DNA from 3 places in the Oxobacter pfennigii genome. Region 2 is predicted to be linked to each of the others. Evidence: riboswitches for the same ligand, from Rfam matches in the RefSeq annotation. Region 2 holds a riboswitch; each other region holds the start of a gene.
What was found. Region 2 has a riboswitch for S-adenosylmethionine ahead of OXPF_RS01430 (homoserine dehydrogenase). Riboswitches for the same ligand answer to the same signal wherever they lie in the genome.
Positions count from the first base shown of each region.

Region 1: it holds a riboswitch for S-adenosylmethionine, as region 2 does, so the genes downstream of both, metA (homoserine O-acetyltransferase MetA) here and OXPF_RS01430 (homoserine dehydrogenase) in region 2, are expected to answer to the same signal.
Region 3: it holds a riboswitch for S-adenosylmethionine, as region 2 does, so the genes downstream of both, metK (methionine adenosyltransferase) here and OXPF_RS01430 (homoserine dehydrogenase) in region 2, are expected to answer to the same signal.

Region 1 is NZ_LKET01000027.1:16,855-22,472, reverse strand. Features, by position in the region: gene OXPF_RS06200 (MerR family transcriptional regulator) at 1-126, opposite strand, end outside; gene lspA (signal peptidase II) at 467-919, shown strand; gene metA (homoserine O-acetyltransferase MetA) at 1,141-2,058, opposite strand; SAM riboswitch class I at 2,127-2,247, opposite strand; gene OXPF_RS06185 (uroporphyrinogen decarboxylase family protein) at 2,437-3,816, shown strand; gene OXPF_RS06180 (MFS transporter) at 3,838-5,181, shown strand; RNA gene rnpB (RNase P RNA component class B) at 5,276-5,595, opposite strand; tRNA gene OXPF_RS06175 (tRNA-Ser) at 5,617-5,618, opposite strand, start outside.
Region 2 is NZ_LKET01000014.1:109,882-115,499, reverse strand. Features, by position in the region: gene OXPF_RS01435 (trans-sulfuration enzyme family protein) at 1-448, shown strand, start outside; gene OXPF_RS01430 (homoserine dehydrogenase) at 515-1,804, opposite strand; SAM riboswitch class I at 1,901-2,020, opposite strand; gene OXPF_RS01420 (YbaK/EbsC family protein) at 2,119-2,577, opposite strand; gene OXPF_RS01415 (homocysteine synthase) at 2,721-4,007, opposite strand; SAM riboswitch class I at 4,115-4,232, opposite strand; gene OXPF_RS01410 (cysteine desulfurase family protein) at 4,484-5,617, shown strand.
Region 3 is NZ_LKET01000029.1:214,488-220,105, reverse strand. Features, by position in the region: gene OXPF_RS08915 (Crp/Fnr family transcriptional regulator) at 1-340, opposite strand, end outside; gene OXPF_RS08910 (cupin domain-containing protein) at 453-779, shown strand; gene OXPF_RS08905 (DUF5661 family protein) at 1,007-1,378, opposite strand; gene metK (methionine adenosyltransferase) at 1,492-2,685, opposite strand; SAM riboswitch class I at 2,840-2,940, opposite strand; gene OXPF_RS08895 (flagellar hook-basal body complex protein) at 3,043-3,834, opposite strand; gene OXPF_RS22435 (hypothetical protein) at 3,849-4,025, opposite strand; gene OXPF_RS08890 (hypothetical protein) at 4,025-4,495, opposite strand; gene OXPF_RS08885 (FliA/WhiG family RNA polymerase sigma factor) at 4,528-5,244, opposite strand; gene OXPF_RS08880 (MinD/ParA family protein) at 5,288-5,618, opposite strand, start outside.

The sequences.
Region 1 (5,618 bases), on a different contig from region 2:
CTTATTATGGGCGCTGGGCTGCAAAAGGCCTATACTGTCGTAATACCTCAGAGTCCTGTGTGTAACTCCTGCCTTTGCAGCAAACTCTCCTACGGTGAACATGGCTTCATCATTTCCCAACGACATCACCTCTACATAATTGTAATACATGACGTAACGTCATGGGCAATATTTTTTTGCCGGATAATGAAAAATTTATATAATGCCGGTATTTCACATGACAACTTGGTATGATATTATATGAAAAGGGGCTGCTGCGTCTTGAATAATGTAACGGGCATTGCGAGGGTTCTTTGAAAGTTCTTGGCCTGCCTGTCGCAGAAAATCCTTAGAATTTTTGATTGTTTGAGCGAAAGTAAGTTTAAAAATTCTAGCATTTTCAAGACAGAGAGCTTTAGAACTTGCAGAATCCGAACATAGTAAATGATTGTTCAAGACGCAGCAGCCCAACTAAGGAGGATGGACTATGCTTTGGACTGCGATAATAATTTTGATAATAGTGCTGGATCAGGCTACCAAATATATTATATCGGGTGCCATACCATTGAATGATTCGGTAACGGTAATTGACGGATTCTTTTATATATCCCATGTGCTGAACAAAGGGGCAGCCTGGAGCATTCTGCAAAATAAAAGGTACTTTTTCATAGTTACAACGGTGCTTGTGTGCATATTCATAGCTTATTACCTTTTCAGGCTTAGAAATAAGATTGTAAGGACGGCATTGTCCTTTATAATGGGAGGGGCCATAGGAAATTTAACTGACAGGATTATGACAGGCAGCGTAGTAGATTTTCTGGAATTTCATTTTGGAACCTATATATTCCCTGTGTTTAACGTGGCGGACATATTTATAGTGACAGGCACAATACTTTTGGCTTACTGTATTTTAACATCAAAAGAAGAATTCAATTTATAAAGAACAAAGAGGCTGTGGCATTATGAACAACATAAACGAGCAATTGTGAGAGTTCTGAACAAGTTCTTGGTAACGCTGCCGAAGAAAATACTTAGAATTTTAGATTGTCTGAGCGATAGTGAAGTTTAAAAATTCTTGTATTTTCAAGGCAGGGAGCCTTAGAACTTGCAGAACGCGAACATAGCCAATTGAGTGTTCAAAATGCCACAGCCCCTTATCTTTTACTCCAGTGCGTTTAAATCATATGGTGTCTCCTGGTATACATAGTAGTTGAGCCAATTTGCATATAAAAGGTTTGCATGGCTTCTCCACCTTGAAACGGGGGCTTTTGCCGGGTCGTCATCCTTGAAATAATGCTTTGGCACCTCTATGGGAACACCCTTTGCAACATCTCTGTCGTATTCTGCCTTCAGGGTTAAAGGATCATATTCGGGATGGCCGGTTATAAAAATCTGCCTTCCGTCCTTTGAAGCTACCAAATATACGCCCGACTCTTCCGATTGGGCAAGAATATCAAGGCTTGGCATCTTAACTATATCCTCTTTTCTTATTTCCGTGTGCCGGGATTGCGGCACATAAAATTCATCATCAAACCCTCTTAATAGCTTTACTCCCAGTTTTTCAACGGTATGGGGGAATACACCGAACATTTTTTCCTTGAGGGGGTATTTAGGTATTCCATAATGGTGATAAAGTCCTGCCTGGGCTCCCCAGCATATGTGCAACGTGGAATATACATTGCGGAGGCTCCAGTTCATAATCTCCTTAAGCTCATCCCAGTAATCCACTTCATAAAATTCCAGATGTTCAATAGGAGCTCCCGTTATTATCATGCCATCGAATTTCTCATGCTTTATGCTGTCAAAGGTGGTATAAAAGTTCTTAAGATGCTCTGCCGGGGTGTTCTTGCTTTCGTGGTCCTTTGGCAGAAACAGCGTAATATCCACCTGAAGGGGTGAATTGGCGAGAAGCCTTAAAAGCTGCGTCTCCGTTGAAATTTTTGTAGGCATCAAATTTAATATGGCTATCTTTAACGGGCGGATGTCCTGATGGTAAGCCCTGTCTTCACCCATCACGAAAATATTTTCACTGTTAAGTACTTCAGCTGCCGGAAGGTTATCCGGTATTTTTATTGGCATATAAAAAACCTCCTTCATACTCGATTGTCAATGAAAGAGGTTTACACGCAAAATAAAGCAGACTACCTCTCTCATCTCGCCTCTGAATAAATGAAATTCAGCTGCAGGAATTGGCACCTTTTCAGGTGAATGGACCTGAAGGTTGCCGAGGTTTCATCGGGCCAGTCCCTCAACCTCTCTGGATGAGAACGTGTTCTCATAGATTTTTTTTTATAATATCAACTATTATATGCGGTGTCAAGATATTTTAAGCTGGTGCGGATTAATTATTTTGTTCTAGGTCTTTATCAATTTCAATAAGATATTATGAGCTATTTAAATTTCTATGTGACTTAAGTCCCATAAGAAGGAGAAATATTTAAGGGGTGAATGGAAAATATGTCCGATGTAAAAGTATTAGCAAAAGAAAGAGAAGATATGTACCGCAATTTATTAAGCGGGAGAATTCCGTCAAGGATCCCAATAAGCGGTGCCATGGGCTTAGATTCAGCTATTAAGTATTGCCAGATGGATGTGGCGGAAGTATATTGGGATTTTTCAAAGGCAGAAGCAGCGCTGGATAAGGTATGTCAGGACTTTCCTTCGGATTCGGCACCGGGTGTAGGGCGAAGGTACCCTTCATATTACCAGATTCTAGGCTCTAAGCCTTTTATAATGAGCTCTGACGGAACCATGCAGCATCCCAATGTAGCAGGTATGACGGCGGAAGATTATGATGATTTCATAGCTTCGCCATATGATTGCATTGTAGATAAGATTTTACCGCGCTTATATACCGGACTTGACACAGACTCTAACACAAAAGCCATGACGCTCTCCAAAGCAATGAAGGTTCAAAGCGATGATGCGGCGGTAATCGGAGGCATAAGTGCAAGGCTGAATGCCAAATACGGATTTGTATCAATGGCCGGCGGTGCAACAACGGGTCCCTATGACTTTATGGCCGACTTTTTCAGAAGCTTTACAGGAATCTCATCCGATATTAGAAGAATCCCCCAAAAGGTTATAGAAGCATGTGAAGCTATAACACCCATCCTTATTAAAAAAGGAAAGCCATTGGGCCCTTCAACCTTCGGCCAGGTAGGCATACCCCTCCATATGGGCCCCTTTATGAGAGAAAAGGATTTTGAAAAGTTCTATTGGCCCACATTGAAAAAACAGGTGGAAGCAATAACCGAAATGGGCATAAATGTAAACCTCTTTGTAGAGCATGACTTTATGAGGTTTCTGGATTATTTCTATGAGCTGCCTCCCCATACCATCCTCCGTTTTGAATACGGTGATCCCAAAATCGTTAAGGAGAAGCTGGGCAAAAAGCATATATTAAGCGGTTTTTATCCTCTTGTAATGCTTCACTCGGCCACGAAAGAACAATGCATAGACAAAGCCAAGGAATTGATTGATATACTTGCACCCGGCGGAAATTATATGTTCGGCTTTGACAAGGGCGCCATGGATATGCACGGCAGCATATCCGAAAACTTAAAAGCCGTACTTGAGTATGTATATATAAACGGAAGATATGATGACTATTATAAAGGCGATAACAAGGACCCCCATGAAGCTTTAAAGCTAAAAAGGCGCAGCGAGATAATCAATGAAATAGATAAAAGCATAAATTCAAAGTACTTTACAGTATGGGAAAAATATAGAGAAAGCCATCCGGAGCTTGATGGAAGGCCCTTAAATATAATAGGACCTAAAATTCAAAAATATGAAGATATGATGTTTAACTTTATAATCAATCTTTGTTCTTAAATATATATAGGAGGTTTAAGAATGTCTAAGCTGCCAAAAAGAGTTTATATCGCATACGGATATCAGGAATTTGCCATGGGTTTTGCGACAACAATGGGAACTCAGTATTTTCCTTTCTTTTTGACCGATGTTGCAATGGTATTGCCGGCTGTCGCGGCAACAATCCTGCTTATCGGAAGAGTTGTTGACACAGTTGACGTACCTCTTATAGGAGCGCTGGTTGAAAAAAGCAATATGCCATGGGGTAAATACCGCTCATGGCTTTTTGTAGCCCCGCCCTTAATTATAATTTTTAACCTGCTCATGTTTACCGATTTTAATGTAAGCCTGCCTGTAAAGGCTGCCTATCTCACAATTGCATATATAATGGGCTATGTTTTTGTCAACTTTACAACCACTTCCCGCCTTACAATGCTTCCGGTATTTACCTCGGACCAGACCGAAAGAGCAGCCCTTTCCGCAAGCAGAGGCCAGGGTGCCGCCATAGGACAGCTGGTAAGGGGTGCTATAGTATTGCCGCTGGTCTTATTCCTGGGCGGCGGTGATCAGACTAAGGGATATTTTTTAACCGTGCTGGTATTCGGAGCGGTAATCATATCCGGATTATATTACATTGCCTATCTTGCAAAGGATTATGATAAACCCATGCCGGGAAGAAAGCCTGCCACGCTAAAAGATATGGTTATAGCCGTAGCCACAAACAAACCGCTGCTTTTATTAGTGATTGCGGATATTTTCAGATTGACCGCAACAAACGTCCTCATGGGTTTGGGTATGTATTATTTTAAATATGTCGTAGGAAATCTACTGCTCTTTGCGGTGTATGCGCCTATTACAGCAGGCTGTATGCTTGTGGGAGCCACAACGTCAAGGTTTTTAACCAATAAATATGATAAAAGAACTGTATACAGAATGGGAATAGTAGTCTGGGCCATAGGGATGATTTCTGTTTATTTATTTGCCGGCAGCAATGCGGCGGTATTTATCGCGCTTGTAGGATTGGCACAGTTCGGCATGGCTATATCCAATGCCCCGTCCGCCGCATTTTACTCAGATACTGCCGATTATAGTGAATGGAAGACAGGAAAAAGCGTAAAAGCCCTCAATATGTCCTTACTGCTCATACCAATAAAGGCCGGCGTGGCAATAGGCGGCTCGGTGGCAGCTTTCGGCCTGGCAACCATAGGATTTAAGGCAAATGAGGTTACGCCTGAAGTAGTGCAGGGATTAAGGGTTTTGATATCGGCAGTTCCAAGTGTAATTGCTGTTATTGCCATTATATTTATGACTATTTACAGCCTGGATAAAAACAAGATGGCTGAAATACAGGAGGAATTAAAGCAAAGAGCAGCGCAAAAATCATAACAGCAGATAGCGCCAAAATAAAAAATCGCCGGGTTACCCGGCGATTTTTTATTTTGGCGCACTTAATTTTAGTGCATATAAAGATATTAAGCAATACGGTAAGCCACTTTCTGTCGCGGACAATCATCTGTCTACCATTTCTGGTCCCCCGCTAGTTTTATTCCCTTGAGGGGGTTCCCCTACCTTAATTTGGGTTTCTGCATTGAGGGGTTTACAAACGTTCCACCTTCTCCGTCGCCGGAAAAGCTCGTCTCTGTTGCACTTTCAGGATACTCATGCCTCAGTGAGTGCATTTTCTCCGCCGTCGGGTTGCCCCGCCCTCCCTTGCGAGAGGCTCAATCCTATTGGCGCAGGCATCTCAGCCTGCGGCAGTGTGGACTTTCCTCTATGTTGCCATAGCGATTGTCTGTATTACTTAAGTCTCTTTCATACTAATG
Region 2 (5,618 bases):
GTCTCCTTTCGACAGCTGGCTTATACTAAGGGGGATAAAAACTCTTGCGATAAGGATGGATAAACAGCAGAATAATGCCCTTGAGATAGCAAAATGGCTGCATGAAAATAATGAAGTAGAGAAGGTTTATTATGTTGGATTGCCATGGCATGATGAATATCAGGTATCCATTAAACAAGCTACCGGGTTTGGTTCAATGATTTCATTTACAGTAAAGTCTGTGGAAATGGTAGCAAAAATATTAAAAAATGTGAAGGTCATTACTTTTGCGGAAAGCCTGGGGGGAGTAGAAAGTCTTATTACCTATCCTTATGTGCAAACACATGAAGCAATACCGGTAGAAATGCGAAACAGGCTGGGGGTAACAGACAAGCTCTTAAGGTTATCCATAGGTATAGAAAATGTAACTGATTTAATAAAGGATCTTGAACAAGCCATTGGCAGATAAAACAGTCGATTTCTTTGCTGTTAAATAAATAAGCTTATTGCTGTATTTCGCAGCAATAAGCTTATTTTAATATAAATCTTCTATCCTTATTATATTTTCAACTTTATCAACATAATGAATATCCATTATCTTGTTTAAAGCTTTATCTAAATTTGTTTTTGACGTACAGCCGGTCTTTAACGCAAAATAAACAGTATTCTGAGATTCAACGTTTTTAATAATATTTAAAATATTGATATCATTTTCTGCAAATATGGATTTTATTTTATCGAAAACATGGGGAATATTCCCGGCACTAGCCCTGATATAATATGATGATACGACTTCTTCAGCAGAGCAGACCTTCTTTTGAATAGTATCATTTTTAAACAGCCTTTTGAAGGGTAAATCCCTTTTATTTCTCAATATGGATATTATATCTCCCACTACTGCACTGCCGGTTGGCAAATCTCCTGCCCCTCTTCCGTAAAACATCAAGTCCCCTGCGGCATTCCCCTTAATTAGGATTGCATTAAAGGAATCCTTAACATTTGAAAGTGCGTGGAAAGCAGGCACCATTGCCGGATGAACCTTAAGCTCTAATTTATCACCTTTATCCCTGGCAACAGCCAGAAGCTTGATTGCATACCCTAATTCTTGTGCATATTTAATGTCTATTGATTCAATGTTTCGAATTCCTTCTCTGTGGATTGTATTAACATCAATTTTTGTATCAAAAGCAAGGGAAGCTAATATTAAAAGCTTGTATAAAGCATCATAGCCTTCCACATCGGAAGTAGGATCTGCCTCGGCAAGTCCATTTATTTGTGCTTCCTTTAAAGCGTTCTGGAAATTCACTCCATCATCGGCCATCTTAGAAAGAATGTAATTTGTTGTGCCGTTTACAATACCTATAATTTCTTCGATTTTATTGGCAGTAAGACTTTCGGTTATATTTTTAATTATAGGTATACCGCCGCCGACACTTGCTTCAAAACATAGTTGTACCCCTTTTTCATAAGCGGCAGAAAAGAGTTCTTCTCCTGCAGTGGCAATCAGAAGCTTATTTGCTGTAACAATATGCTTTTTATTTTCAATTGATCTTAGTATATAATCTTTGGCAGGGTCCATTCCGCCTAATAATTCTACGACAATCTTTACACTGTTATCATTTAATATATCATCCGGATTTGCAGTCAATATCCCTGGAGGTATTGAAATACTCCTGTCCTTATTAAGGTCTCTGACAAGTATCTTTGAAACTTCTATCTCGTACCCGGAGCGTTTTTTAATTTCTTCAATATTTGTATTTAATATTTTCCATACACCTTTCCCCACATTGCCTAAACCTAATAGTGCTATCCTTACCTTATCCACGATTTAACCTCCAATAATGTCAAATAAAAAAACCTCTTCATCTTTAAAGCTTAGGATGAAAGAGGCTTGGTTATCAGAACCTGAATAAGGCTTCCTCTCTCATCTACCGCTTGGATTTTTAAAATCCAGCGCAGGAGTTGGCACCTTTTCAGATAAATGAACCTGAAGGTTGCCGAGGCTTCATCGGGCCAGTCCCTCTGCCTCTCTTGATGAGAATTGAATAATTCATTTTTAAAATATACTAACATTTAACTTATCATATGTCAAGTTTGATATATGTCATATAAGCAAACCTAAAACGATAACCCTGCACGTTACTGGCATATATCAACCCAAATTGCATCCGTAAGCTCCTGCATAAGTGACGGAGATATCTTTAATGCTGCTGTTTTTGAACCGGCAGCAGGATATACAAATTTAAATTCTTTGATGGAAATATCAAGATAGATTTCGAGTCCATTTTTTAATCCGAAAGGTGTCAACCCTCCTACAGGATGGCCGGTAATATCTGAAACCTCATCGTGCTCAAGCATCTTTGCTTTAATACCAAAGTATTGTTTGAATTTTTTATTGTCTATTCGGCAATTACCGCTCATAACTATCAAAATATTTCTGTCTTTCAGTTTAAATGCAAGTGTCTTGGCAATTAGCCCGGGTTCAACTCCTAAGGTTTTTGAAGCCAAATCCACAGTTGCACCGCTGTCAGAAAGTTCAAATACAGGATCCGGTAAGCTTCTCTCAAGAAAAAATTGTCTTACCTCTTTCGTACCCATACTTACTCCTCTTTTCATTGCTATTTTATATTACAAATAAGGGGGACTCTCCGATAAATAGAATAGTTCCAGAAGAGCCATAATTTTAAATTATATAGAGAGTCCCTTTTAGGTTGTGAAAAAAGTTTTATATAATAATACTATTAGCCTATTTTATTAAGAGCCTGATTTAAATCATATATTAAATCATCAGCATCTTCAATACCTATAGATAATCTGACTTGATCAGGTGTAACACCTGCAGCTTTCTGGTCTTCCTCTGAAAGCTGTGAATGAGTTGTGCTGGCAGGATGGATAACCAGGGATTTCGCATCGGCTACATTTGCAAGGAGTGAGAATATCTCAAGGCTGTCAATAAATTTCTTCCCTTCTTCAATTCCGCCTTTTACACCAAATGTAAATATAGAGCCTGTGCCATTGGGGAAATACTTTTGCGCTAAATCATAGTATTTGTTTCCTTTTATATTGGGATAATTAACCCATGAAACATTAGGGTGGTTCTGTAAAAACTCTACAATTTTCTTTGTATTGGAAATATGTTTTTCCACTCTTAAAGATAAAGTCTCAAGTCCCTGAAGGAAGAGGAATGAATTGAAAGGGCTTAAAGCTGCTCCTGTATCCCTTAAAAGAACTACTCTTGCTTTTAAAATGTAAGCTAATCCTCCGAAGGATTCGGTGTATTTAATTCCATGGTAGCTTGGATCCGGTTCAGTTAATCCGGGGAATTTTCCGCTTGCTGCCCAGTCAAATTTACCTGAATCAACGATTACCCCGCCTATGGATGTTCCGTGTCCGCCAATGAATTTTGTTGCAGAATGAACCACTATATCAGCACCATATTCAATTGGCCTTATCAAATAAGGTGTACCGAAGGTGTTGTCTATAATCAGAGGTATTCCGTTATCGTGAGCTACTTTTGCAACAGCTTCAATGTCGATTAAGTTTATTCCCGGATTGCCTATGGATTCTATATACAAAGCCTTTGTTTTATCATTAATTGCCTTTCTGAAATTATCTGTATCATCTGGATCTACAAATATGGTATCAACGCCGTATTTGGGCAGTGTATATTTAAATAAGTTATATGTTCCGCCATAAAGAGTACTGGCTGATACTATGTTATCTCCTGCCTGGGTAATGTTTAATATTGCATATGTTATGGCTGCAGAACCTGAAGCTACTGCCAGAGCGCCGATTCCGCCCTCTAGGGCAGCTATTCTTTTTTCGAATACATCGGTAGTTGGATTCATTATCCTTGTATAAATGTTGCCAAATTCCTTTAATCCAAAAAGGTTTGCTGCATGCTGGGTATCATTGAATACATAGGAAGTGGTCTGATAAATTGGAACAGCTCTTGAACCTGTAGTTGGATCAGCCTCTTGACCGGCGTGTACCTGCAGGGTGTCAAATTTTAATACTCTTTCGCTCATTATTATCTCTCCTTTTAAATCATTATGTTTTTTATTAATAAAATTAAACCTCTTTCACCTGATCGAGAGGATGAAAGAGGTTGTATATACAAAAATGTAAGTTATCCCTCTCATCTTTCGACCCAAGCTTAACCAGGGCGCAGGAGTTGGCACCTTTCCAGGTAAATGAACCTGTTGGTTGCCGAGGTTTCATTGGGCCAGTCCCTCAACCTCTCTGGATGAGAACATTCTCTATTGAATTTTTTTAATATTAGCATCTTATATTTTCGTTGTCAAGGGCATATTTTCAGCATTTCTTAAGCATAAAAGGCAGTAAAATCCGTAAAGTCATTGAAAATACTATATTAATCCGGTATGATTAGTAGGTTATGAAAATTTAAAATAATAAAATTATTTTTATTGAACAGTATATTTAAAGAATAAACAAATTAATTTATTATATATATTAGGTTATTTGCAATTAAGAGGTGAAATAAATGGAAGTATATTTTGATAACAGCGCCACTACAAAACCTTACGATGAGGTTATAGATACAATGGCTGAGATAATGAGAAACTATTACGGGAACCCTTCTTCTGCCCATTCTTTAGGCTTAATGGCTGAAAAAAAACTCAATGAGGCCAGGGAAGCTATTGCAAAGACTTTGAATGTAAGCGCCAGTGAAATAGTTTTCACTTCGGGCGGCAGTGAAAGCAATAATTTTTTGCTGACTGGGTTTGTTAAAGAAGGGGCTCACGTAATAACAACAAAAACAGAGCATCCCAGCGTATTGAATACTTGTATGGAGATGGAAGGCAGAGGTGTTGAAGTAACTTATCTCAATGTAGACAATGAAGGGAAAATAGATTTAAATGAATTGGAAAAGAGCATAAATAAAAATACCCAGCTAGTAAGTATAATGCATGTAAACAATGAAACCGGCATCATACAGGACATTGAAGCCATAGGAAAGCTTATAAAAGAAAAAAGCAGCAGGGCAAAATTCCACGTAGATGCAGTACAAAGCTATGGTAAGCTTAACATAAACATACAAAGTTCAGGTATCGATCTTTTGTCTGCCAGCGCTCACAAAATACACGGACCCCGCGGCGCGGGAATTGCTTATATAAGAAAAGGCCTTACCCCCAAACCACTTATATATGGAGGCGGGCAGGAGAAAAGGCTGAGGTCCGGCACCGAAAACCTTGCAGCTTATGCCGGATTTGCTAAAGCCGTAGAAATTATATATAAAAATAGAGAGAAAAACTTTGAGCATGTATTGAATATTAAGAAACATTTTCTAAACTCCATAGCATCAATGAAGGGTATAAAAATTAACGGACAGCATATAAATGATTTTTCACCTTATATATTAAGTATATCTTTTATTGGAGTTAGAGGAGAAGTGCTGCTTCATATGCTAGAAGCAGAATCGGTGTTTGTATCAACTGGTTCAGCCTGTGCGGCAAGAGATACTAAAGACAGCTATGTGCTCAAAGCAATAGGATTAAAAAACGAGGAAATAAAAGGAACAATACGCTTCAGCTTCAGTGAATTTAATACATTTAGTGAAGTGGATAAAGCCATAAACGCATTAAGTAAATGCCTTAAATTTTTAAGGAGGGGTTAAA
Region 3 (5,618 bases), on a different contig from region 2:
GCTCCAGGACCAGCTCTTTATATATATGGAGCAATACTGTTTGAGACTCGGAAATGACAGTCATGGGATAAAAATTTCTGTTTGAGAACAGGAGATTGGCTCCTAAAATGCTTCCGGCTGAAAATACATTTATTTTTAATATATTTCCTTCTTCATTTATTTTTTGGACAGCTACTCTGCCCTTCAGCACAATATCCATTGTACGGCATATTTCATTTTGGAGATGAATGACCTGACCTTTATTATATTGCGTTATCCTGTAATTGTCCGAATGAAATAACCGAATCAACTCGGCTTGCGAAAAGCAGTTAAAAAGGTCAAAGCCCGATAAGGCATACATATAAGTATTTATTATAATTTCAACTCACCTCGATATTAGTTACCATGGTAACTTTTTTATTTTTGAGTTTCAAGTATATTATAAGAAATATGAAAAAGAAAGGAGTCCAATCATGTTAGAAAATATATACAGGTTTTCAAGAGACGATACAAAACTCATAGAAAAAATAATAGACGATGACCCGGTACTGATCAACCATATGATTTTGCCGGAAGGCGAGGGCCTTCCCGAGCACTATTCAAATTCAAATGTATATATGATCATTATCAGGGGGGAAATGACTTTAAAGTTAAACGATCAGGAACAGCATTTATATACCTGCGGCCAGATAATCAATATCCCTTATCAAACGAAGATGAATGTAAACAATTTTGGCGGTGGCGTATTGGAGTTTTTTGTGGTAAAATCTCCTAACCCCAAACACTACAAGAAAGACTGACCTTTGGAAAAATACTTACAGCTTGATCTGCAGATAAACATAGCTGCTTGCACCATCACTTCGCATTTATTAAATAAAGGAATCAAATGTTATCTATTTCATTGTTGACTACTCTTGCTGATTATTATACCCCATTTCTTACCTAAAATATAGCAAAACCGTGTAAAATCAACATTTTACACGGTTTGCCTCTAATTATCTCCGGGACTTTTGACCCAGCTGAACACCTATTTTCCGCTTATTCCCCAATATTGTTTTGCCTCGTCTTCCATCTTTTTAAGCCTGCTATAATAATCTGAGAATTCATTTAAGTGAGCAAGTGCTATTTTAGCAGTCATAACCGGATCATCATTTGTAACATTAGTTGCAGGATCCCTTCGGCCGTGTTCAAGCTCTACATCAAGTCCCATTCTGAACTGTTCAACGTCGAATTTACTGAAGTTAATATCCAGCATCCTTGCCAATTCAACAGCTTCTTCAGTTGTAAAGCTTTTCTTGACTTCATCTGAATTAAATCGGGGCACTGGATATGGCATCTTACAGCAGTTATATTTACGCGTCATTTCGTTGACATAGACCGGACAAATATATGGGGACATGAAAACCTCCATTAATATAATCATCAATATCATTCTATGATTTATGCCATGGTTTGCCATAGAATATGAAAGTGGACTGCTTTATATTTTTTAAAGCAGTCCACTAAAATAAATTATTTTAATTTTGCAAGCTCAGCCTTTATTTCTTCAACCTTGTTCAATTTTTCCCATGGAAGGTCAATATCGGTTCTTCCGAAGTGGCCGTAGGCCGCAGTTTGTTTGTATATAGGCCTTCTTAAATCAAGGTCCCTTATAATTGCCGCCGGCCTTAAATCAAATACCTTGTTTATTATATTTACAATAGTATCATCTGCAACGACACCTGTGCCCGAGGTATCAACTTCTATTGAAACAGGCCTTGCCACACCGATGGCATAAGCAATTTCTATTTCAAGTTTTGTTGCAACTCCTGCTGCCACCAGATTTTTAGCAACCCATCTTGCCGCATATGCTGCGGAACGGTCTACCTTCGTGGGGTCTTTTCCCGAGAATGCACCGCCGCCGTGTCTTGCATATCCGCCGTAAGTGTCAACGATAATCTTTCTTCCTGTAAGTCCTGAATCGCCCTGAGGCCCTCCTACAACAAACCTTCCTGTTGGATTGATGAAATACCTTGTATTTGCATCCAGATATTTTTCAGGAATTATTTCTTTTATTACATGCTCAATCATATCTTTTTCTATCTGCTCATGACTGACTTCCGGTCCGTGCTGTGTGGATATAACAACTGTATCCACTCTTACCGGGGTATTATCCGCATATTCCACGGTAACCTGAGTCTTTCCGTCCGGCCTTAAATAATTCAAAGTACCGTTTTTTCTGACTTCAGTAAGCCTTCTTGAAAGCTTGTGGGCAAGAGATATGGGAAGGGGCATTAATTCAGGTGTTTCGGCGCAGGCAAATCCAAACATCATGCCCTGATCTCCCGCACCTATGGCTTCTATTTTATCGAATTCCTCTCCATGCTTTGCTTCAAGAGCTTTGTCAACTCCGAGGGCGATATCGGCTGACTGTTCATCAATGGAAGTCAATACCGCACAGGTATCGCAGTCAAATCCGTATTTAGCCCTGGTATAGCCTATTTCCTCGATTGTGCGCCTTACTACTTTTGGTATATCCACATAGCAGTTTGTTGATATCTCTCCCATAACCAAAACTAAGCCTGTGGTTACTGCTGTTTCGCAGGCAACCCTTGCGTTAGGGTCTTTAGAAAAAATTTCGTCTAAAACTGCATCTGATATCTGATCGCATATTTTATCCGGATGTCCTTCTGTAACTGACTCTGAAGTAAAAAGTCTTTTAGTCATTTTATAACTCCTCCTTTTGATAACAGGGGCTTCTTTAATATGTAAATTATTCTTTTATCATTAGTTTGTTCAATATAAGAATTCCCTGAAAAAAATTTTTTTTTACACATTTACACAAAAAATAATACCTCTTCAGACGAAGAGGTTTTCCCTACCCTCATCTCGCGGCAATTATCCGCAGGAATTGGCACCTTGGCATAAAATGCTGGTTGCCGGGTTTCATCGGGCCTATCCCTCCACCTCTCTTGATAAGAGTGTATAAAACACATATATTTATTTACCAATTATATAATATATCATACTCACATTTAGTTGTCAATAATTATGAAATAAATCGAAAAATATAATTTTTTGCTGTTATTTCAAGGCTCCTACTTCATTTACAGATTTGTTCAAGGTCTCGTCTATTGATGCAATTACCCTCTGGTTTGCCTGAAAGCTTCTGATATTCACTATCATATTGGTCATTTCGCTGGTTAAATCCACATTGGACTGCTCTAAAATTCCCTGGCGGATATCAATATTCTGCGCTTCGGCTATCACAGGCTCATCTCCAGTAATGATTAGATTATTGCCTGCTTTTGCTATATTGTTATAATCCACAAAATCAACAGTAATTATTCGGTATCTGTCCACATTATCCACAGTTATAATACCGCTATCATTGACAGTAACCTGTCCACTGCCAACAACAGCAGGACCTGTCTCTCCTGTTTCCAAATCTTCCGCCATTAAAAATTCACCGTCAAGGTTTACAATTCTTCCCTCTGCATCCAATATAAAGCTTCCGTCCCTTGTATACCTTGCAGTCTCATTTATGTCATCATAGCTTCTTACTTCAAAAAAGCCCTGGCCAACAATCGCCAAATCAAGAGGATTTCCTGTCTCCATGAAATTTCCCTGACTGAAATCCGTGTATACTTCACCTTTGTGAACACCAAGAGATAGCGGACCTATATCTTTTCTCTCTAAAATACCGTTTCCTGTATCCTGTACGGTTTGCAGCATCACTTGGGAGAAAGATTCTGAAACCACCTTGTCCTGCTTGTATCCTATAGTAGTTGAATTTGCCATATTGTTTGCTGATGCGTCCTGCTTTGCCTGAATATTCTTCATACCGGCTGCCGCGGTATATATTCCTCTTAACATGCAATCACCTCCATTTACTTATTATACAGAGCCTTTATTTCATCCTGAAAAACCATACCCTTTTCCCGGGCAAGCCTTATCAGTTCATCATCCGATATTTTAGGTTTAGGTGCAGCCATCATTATCAAGGATGCCAAAACAAACCCTATCCCCATTCCTAATATAACCTTTTTATCCGAAAAAAGTGCCACTATTTTTTCATACCAAGCCTTAATAATACCTCCCCCTTCAGTATACCCAGCCTGTCTGCAATTTCTTCCACGCTCAAGCCTTCATCCTTCAAAAGGGCTGCCTGCTTGTTTACGTCCTTTAAATCATCCTTGTTTAATTTTAGCTGGGTGTTTTCTTTATGATCAATTGTATATGTTTCCTCAATTGCTTTAACTTCTTCTTTTACTTCCCTGCTTTCCTTTAGCCTTCCTATTTCACTCCAGAGTAAGTCCAATTTATCCTCCAAAGTGTCCAATTTATACATGATATCGCTTTCCTCCAAGAATTCCTTGAACTTTTCCTCATAACCCAATACCTGAAAGACAAACTCCGGCTTTGGTATCTCCTGCTCCTCAGCAGCCTTTTCAACAACAGGCTCACTTCTTTTCTGGGAACCCCTTACTCCTATTATAATTAATATAATTCCAACAGCAAAAACTATATACTGCATATATCCTCCAAACATATGACATAGGCGAATAGCTACTGATATTTAAGCTTTTTAAGGTTGTCCCTTAATCTTAATATAACCCTGCTGTGCAGCTGGGAAACCCTTGATTCGGATATACTCATTATCTGCCCTATTTCTTTCAGTGTTAATTTTTCATAATAGTAAAGACTTAAAACAAGTTTATCCTTTTCATTGAGCATTTCAATGGATTTCTTTAAAAGCTGCATTTTTTCTTTGTCTTCCAGTATCATTTCGGGGCGGGGGCTTTTAACATCCTCTATTGTGGCAGATAAAAATATATCATCATCGTCGGAATGGAATATTATCTCATCTAAAGAAACCACAGAAAGGTAATTCACATATCCCTCAATCTTTTGCAAATCCTCAATAGGTAAGTCAAGAGCTTCGGAGAGCTCGCTGTTTTTAGGATCTCTGCCCAGTTTTTCCTTTAGTTCTTCCCTTACCTCATTAAGCCTTGTGACCTTTCCCATGGCGCTTCTGGGCATCCAGCTTATCTTTCTCAATTCATCGATTATTGCACCCTTGATTCTTAAACTGGCATAGGTTTCAAATTTTACTCCCCTTTTGGGGTCGAACTTGTCTATTGCATCAATAAGGCCTATGACACCATAATTAATAAGGTCATCAGAATCCACAGGCGACATTTTTCCAATAGCTATCCTGCTTGCAATAAATTTTACCAGCGGAAGATATCTTAATATTGTATCTTCTCTGCTTTCACAATCCATAGCATATAAACCCAATTTGAAACCCTCCTCTCGAAATAATTTATCAGTCCAGTTTGCTGAAAAGATAGGAAATTTTATTAATAAAACCTTTTATACCGCCGCCTGTACTCTTTGTCTCAACCTCGTTTCCTAAAAGGGATGCAGCAATTGTGTTCAGGCATTTGCTGGCATCACAGGATGGATAGGCCACCTTGAAAGGTATCTGGTCCATGACGGCCGCCCTTACCTTTAAATCATCTATAACATAACCTAAGTAATTAACATCCTTATTAAGAAAATTCTTAACTGCCCTTGACAGTCTTTGATAGGTTACTTCCCCCTGCTTGGGAGTCATAGCCCTGTTTACCACCAGATTAATCCTGGTCTTGGGAAGG